One region of the Thalassotalea psychrophila genome, then DNA from elsewhere that is predicted to be linked to it. Evidence: predicted binding sites of a transcription regulator. Region 1 holds the regulator's gene; the other holds the start of a gene.
What was found. Region 1 encodes FNR, which switches genes on or off when oxygen is low (the NO sensors DNR and NnrR bind a similar motif). Its sites were predicted from a motif close to TTGATCTAGATCAA; they were not measured.
Positions count from the first base shown of each region.

Region 2: RGQ13_RS01215 (bacteriohemerythrin) is a predicted target of FNR. The motif match lies at 1,962-1,975, and genes of this name have one in related genera.

Region 1 covers NZ_CP134145.1:2,233,767-2,237,200, reverse strand. Annotated here, with positions in the region: gene RGQ13_RS09075 (heavy metal translocating P-type ATPase) at 1-478, shown strand, start outside; gene ccoS (cbb3-type cytochrome oxidase assembly protein CcoS) at 486-689, shown strand; gene RGQ13_RS09065 (sulfite exporter TauE/SafE family protein) at 696-1,364, shown strand; gene fnr (fumarate/nitrate reduction transcriptional regulator Fnr) at 1,407-2,129, shown strand; gene uspE (universal stress protein UspE) at 2,293-3,213, shown strand; gene ttcA (tRNA 2-thiocytidine(32) synthetase TtcA) at 3,319-3,434, shown strand, end outside.
Region 2 covers NZ_CP134145.1:265,015-268,448, forward strand. Annotated here, with positions in the region: gene RGQ13_RS01205 (nitric oxide reductase activation protein NorD) at 1-950, shown strand, start outside; gene RGQ13_RS01210 (DnrP protein) at 960-1,154, shown strand; gene RGQ13_RS01215 (bacteriohemerythrin) at 1,278-1,844, opposite strand; gene RGQ13_RS01220 (cytochrome D1 domain-containing protein) at 2,197-3,434, shown strand, end outside.

The DNA.
Region 1 (3,434 bases):
AGCAAAAATTGAGACCTTGCTGATCAGTGGCGATAACAAAGCCGGAGTTAAAAACTTTAACCAACAAGTAAGCCTTGATCATACCTTTGATACTTGCAGCGCAAATGACAAACTACAGATACTAGCTGATAGGCAAAAATCAGGAAAAACCGTTGCTATGGTTGGCGATGGAGTAAACGATTCGCCGGTGTTTGCGCAAGCACATGTGTCAATTGCAATGGGTAGCGGCACTGAAATAGCTAAAAGTGGTGCTGACGTCATATTGTTAAACAATCATTTATCAAGTCTATTAAGGCTTAAACAAATAGCGAAGAAAACCTCTAATATCGTAAAACAAAATTTTGCCTGGGCATTGGCTTACAACGCCATTATTTTACCACTTGCTGTTTGTGGTTTTATTACCCCATATATGGCAGTATTAGGCATGTCAGCAAGTTCAATTATTGTTGTGACCAATTCATTAAGATTATTAAAGTAGATATACCATGAGCGTTATTTATATCCTTATTCCTATTGCTATCATTTTTACGGCTATTGCAATTTATCTATTTTTTTGGGCAGTTAAAACAGAACAATTTGACGATTTAGAAAAGCAAGGGATGAGTATTTTGTTTGACGATGATGCAAATATCGAACAAAGTAAACCCTCATCACCTAATGATGATAAATCAAACAAAGTTGATCATTAACATTCTATGGAATTAGATTTTTTATCCGCATTTTTCATTGGCATTGCCGGCGCAGGCCATTGCGTTGCCATGTGTGGAGGCATTACGACAATGCTTACTGCATCAATCGCAGACAAATCTAAAGCCAATATCCCCCTTATTTTAGCGTACAACTTTGGCCGTATATTCTCTTATGCAGTTGCTGGTGCTATTGCTGGTTTTACGGGTTCGTTAGCGGCTAAATCACTTGGTTTTCCTATATTATGGTTAAAGGTTATAGCCGCATTATTTGTGATATTTTTAGGGCTTTATATTGCTAAATGGTCATTTGCATTAGCAAAGGTTGAAAATATAGGTAAAGTTCTATGGAAATATTTACAGCCACTAAGCAAAAAGTTTATACCGGTAACTAATGTAAAACAGTCATTATTTTTGGGGATGGTATGGGGATGGTTACCGTGTGGATTAGTTTACTCAACGCTAACTTGGTCTATCGCTAGCGCTTCTTGGTACAACGGTGCATTAATCATGTTAGCTTTTGGCTTAGGTACATTACCTGCTTTGCTTACTTTGGCATCTGGCTTCAAATTTGTAACCCAAATGTTACGCTCTGATCAAATTCGTAAATTAACAGCTATTTTACTTATTTTTTACGGTTCATACTCGTTATTTATTGCTCTAGAACAAATATTCTAGTACCCTTCCGCTATTAACATTGGAAGTAGATTGTAAAGAAATATGCCGCAAATAATACCTATTGCAAATAACATTAAATGTCAGAACTGTAGTATCAGTGAACTTTGTTTACCATTTAGTTTAAATGAAACAGAGTTGAACTTACTTGATGATATTATTCAACGCAAAAAACCAATTCAAAAAAACACCCAAATCTTTAAAGCGGGCGAACAATTGCAAACCCTTTATGCAATTAGATCAGGTACGTTTAAAACATTTATTATTTCTGAGCAAGGTGAAGAGCAAATTACTGGTTTTCATTTAGCCGGTGATTTAATGGGATTTGACGCCCTTTCACTGAAGAGCCATCCTAGCTTTGCTAAAGCATTAGAAACATCAATGGTATGTGAAATACCTTTTGAAGTACTTGATACTCTATCAAGCAAAATCCCTAAACTTAAAGCTCAGATGATGAGCTTAATGAGTAATGAAATACAATGTAATAGTGAAATGTTGCTGTTATTAAATCGAAAAAATGCTGAAGAGAAGTTAGCAACGTTTCTTGCTAACTATGGCCGTAGGTTAGGTAATCGTCATTTATCTTCAGTTGAATTTAACTTACCAATGACTCGTAGTGAAATTGGTAACTATATTGGTTTAACCATTGAAACAATTTCTCGTTTAATGACACGCTTTCAAAAAGAAGGCTTGATCAAGGTCGAGAATAAATTCATTACAATTCTAGATAAAGACGGCTTATTTGAGCTGGCCGGTTATACCAAGTAATCCCATCTACCTACCTATTTATGCGTTGATTTATACCAAATAGATTTTTTGATTTAAATCAACGTATTAATAAACTTCCAATAAATTTTAATAACATATTTGTAACAATCGCCAGATCATATTAAGCTTATATCAGCTTAATTATTTTTATATTGGTGAACGTATGGAAAGTTATCAGAATATATTAGTCGTTATTGACCCTACAACGGAAGAACAAAAAGCATTAGCAAGGGCATGTACCTTAGCTAAACATTCCGGAGCTAAAGTCACCGCCTTTTTATCTATTTATGATTTTTCCTATGAAATGACTACAATGCTATCTGGTGAAGAACGTGAAGCTATGCGTGAAACTGTGGTTAAAGGTAGAGAAAATTGGTTAACTGATTTAATTGAAGATTTTGATTGTGATATTCAAACGAAGGTTATTTGGCATAATCGACCTTTTGAAGCTATTTTAGCTGAAGTAAGAGATAATAATTTTGATGTTGTCATTAAAAGCACACACGCACACCCTACCTTACAATCAGTAATATTTACTCCTACCGACTGGCATCTTATTCGTAAGTGTTGGGTACCATTGCTGTTAGTAAAAGAACATACATGGCCTGATAACGGCCACATCTTAGCTGCTGTGAATGCTGGCAGCGAAGAAGAAGAGCATCAATCGTTGAATAACAAAATTTCTGAAGAAGCAATCAATCTAGCTGAACTGATAAATGCGGATGTGCATTTTGTTAATTCATATCCAGGTACACCAATAAACATTGCTATAGAAATTCCAGAGTTTGATGCCAATGAATATAATGATGCAATGAAACAGCACCATGTGGATGTAATGAAAGCACATGGTGACAAATTTGACATGGCCGAGCAGTATTTACACGTTGAAGAAGGTCTACCAGAAGATGTTATTGAAAAGGTCGCTAAACAAATAGATGCTGAATTAGTGATTTTAGGCACAATTGGCCGTACAGGTCTGTCTGCTGTACTTATTGGTAATACAGCAGAACATGTAATAGACAGGCTCAACTGTGATTTATTGGCATTAAAGCCTGACGGCTACCAATCGCCTTTCCTTAAATAATACTATTTAGCTTTAATAATCCTTATATACGCTTTTATTAAAGCTTTTAAGGATAATGGAGCTTAGGTATAATGCGCGCCTAAAGTTAACTAAACGGTACGCAACATGTCACTACAGACTCCCAATCAGTTATTAAACGAAACTGACGTTAAAATTGCCAAGCAGCAGCAAGCAAAACTTGAAAAACGTTTTCGCCATCACGTCGGTAAAGCTATCAGTGA
Region 2 (3,434 bases), 2.0 Mb from region 1:
AAAAGAGTGCCAATATTAAACTGGACTTAGATTTACCGTCTAGCTCAGAGGATGATTTACCGTTAGGTGAAGGAATTAAATTACCTGAATGGGATTATCGTAAACAGCAATTAATTGATGATCGTTGTTTATTGCAACCTATGTTGCCAAAAGATTCTGTCGCTAAACCACTACCAGTGCACTTACAAAAAACAGCAAAAAATATACAAGCTCAGTTTGAGCAATTACAAACTATGCGCTACTGGTTAAAAGGTCAACCACAAGGTGAAGAGCTAGACTTAAATGCCTGGCTTGATTTTCATGTTGAACGTCAAATTTCACCTACAGCAGAAAAAGGCCTTTATCAAAGTTTTCGTGGCAACAATAGAGACTTGTCATGCTTACTACTTGCTGATTTATCAATGTCTACAGACTCATATATTGATAACGATATGCGAGTGATTGATGTAGTGCGTGACAGTATGTTGTTATTTGGTGAAGCACTAAATGTTGTTGGTGATAACTTTGCTATGTATGGCTTTTCATCAGTAAAGCGCTCTCATGTACGTTTTAGTTTAATTAAAAATTTTAAAGAGCCATACAACGATAATATTCGCGGAAGAATACAGGCCATTCGCCCAGGATTTTATACCCGAATGGGTGCTGCAATTAGGCAAGCAACTAAGGTATTAGTTGAACAAAAATCGTCACAAAAATTATTATTGATTTTAACTGATGGTAAGCCTAATGATATTGACCATTATGAGGGCCGGTTTGGTATTGAGGATACTAAGCAGGCAATTATCGAAGCGAAACAAGCGGGTTTAAAACCATTTTGTATTACGGTAGATCAAGAAGCGGAAGAATATTTACCTTATATCTTTGGGCGCTACAGTTATACAGTTATGCACAGCCCTGCCGAGCTACCTGTTTGTCTACCACAAATTTATCATCGTTTAACCGCGAACTAGGAATTGTCTATGAGTAATAATCAAATCCCTTGTTTGTACTGTCAAACAATGAATCAAGATGATAATGAGAGTTGTAGTAACTGTGGCATGCCAATCGCAGAATTTCACCCTGAAGATAGAAAGCGAGGGGTAAAATTTTTTGGTAAAGCTTTTTGGTTAATAGCCATTTTTTGTATCATTATGGTTTTTTACTTGCCTAGATAATTCGATTCAACTTAACTAAACAAAAGCCCGTAACAAGTAATGATTGTTACGGGCTTTTTGGTGCGAGGCAGTATTTATCCTCCCGAACCACGATCGCAAGGGAGGGTTATTGCAGCACAATTATTAACTAATACCATTTCTATTTAAATGTTCAGTGTATTGTTTATCAGTACCGTTAATATGGTTAATTAACCAACCACTTAAAAATTCACTCACTTCTTGAAACGCATCATGCCCAACGTCTTCATATTTTTTCTCTATTTGTTTAATTTTATCTATCATGATTTGATGCTGCTGTTTGTGTTCAACTAAATCAGGATAATTACTATCAGCCATCATTTGTTCTTCACGAGTAAAGTGATATTCAGTATATGCGATTAAATCTTTCAAACTTTGGTGCTCAAATGCATGGCCCATATCGTAATCATATGCGGTATTAAATTGGTTCAGTAACGTGATTAGCTTTTGATGGTCAAGATCTAAAGATTTAACTCCCACAGTATATTCGGCTTTCCATTTTATAATTTTGTTTTGTTTATTTTTGTTATAAATCCAAGGAATAATTATTAATAAGGCAACTAACAACCAAGATATTTTATTATCAAAGCCAATTAAAAAGCCAAGAAAAATGCTCACTGTGATCAGCCCTATTAAGGCGGCGTATATTAATGCTTTGTATCGATTAGTCATGTTCATACCCATAAAATAAATAAGGTTAAATTAGGTTTGTGGTTTCACCCATCTTAAAACAAAAAACACAGGTTTATTAACAAAATAGAGCAAATTAACTCAAAACATTAACAAAGTTTGATCTAGGTTAAATAATCTCTTTCTCTATTGGAGGATAGTTATTTGCAGAAGGTGGAAACGTATAAAGTAGTTAAGTTAGCTTCTATATTAAGTTGTTTTTGTGTTCCAAATTATTGGGATTATGCAATCTTTTTAAAGTGATTCTCGACTATTTAAAAAGTAAATTTAATCAATATTAATTTTATTCTCTGCCTTAACCATTTTTTTTTAAATAACCTCGGGAGAGAGATCAATGAAAGCAATAAAATATGGAGTTTCAGTACTCAGTGTTGCTGTTGGACTGGCTGTTAGTGGCCTAAGTTTTGCCGTTTCTGCGGAAGAACCTACATTATCAGAAGCTGATTTTGAAAAAGCACAATTACAATATTTCCAGCGTTGTGCTGGTTGTCATGGTGTACTACGTAAAGGCGCTACAGGTAAAAATTTAGAACCTGAAAACACCTTAAAAAAAGGTCAAAAGCGCTTAGAGAAAATTATTGCGCTAGGTACTGAAGGCGGAATGAATAACTTTGATGATTTGTTTTCAAAGCAAGAGATTTCAAACTTAGCAACCTTTATTCAAATGACTCCACCAGTACCACCTGAAATGTCTTTAGAGCAAATGCGCTCTCATACTAAAGAGTATGTTGCTCCAAAAGATTACCCGGCAAAACCAATGCATGGTCGTAACTGGAAAAACTTCTTTGTTGTTATCGAACGTGATGCAGGTAAAGCGGCAATCATTGACGGTGATACTAAAGAAATCGTTACTCACATCGATACTGGTTACGCTGTACATGTAATCAAAGGTACTGAGCACCACGCAATAGATCATGCTGAAGATGTGGGTCGTTTCTGGTACACCATTGGTCGTGACGGTAAAGTGAACAAAATCGATTTATGGCAAACACCTGATAAAATGTTAGTTGCAGAAACTAAAATGGCATATGACGCACGTGATATCGCTGTTTCTGGTGACGGAAAATACGTTATTGCTGGTGGTTACTGGCCTGCACATTTCGTAATCATGGATGCTGTAACATTAAACCCTCTAAAAGTTGTGTCAACTCGTGGCTATAACACTAAAGGTGAGTTTATCAACGAAGCTCGCGTAGCAGCTATCTACACTATCCCTACTCAATCTGCATTTATGGTTGCTGTAAAAGAAACCGGGCAAATGTGGCAAGTTGATTATAAAGACCTAGATAACTTAACGGTTACTATGGTGAGCTCTGCTGAATTCTTACATGATGGTTTCTTTGACCCGTCAGGTCGTTATTTCCAAATCGCAGCGAACGCGTCAAATAAAATGGTTGTAGTTGATACTAAAGAACGTAAGTTAGAATCAATGATTGAAGTTGATACGCTACCACATCCTGGTCCAGGTGCTAACTGGATTGACAAAGAGTGTGGTCCAGTAGGCGGTACAACTCACTTAGGTACTGGACTTGTATCTGTTTGGGGTAACGATCCAATTGGTCATCCTGACCA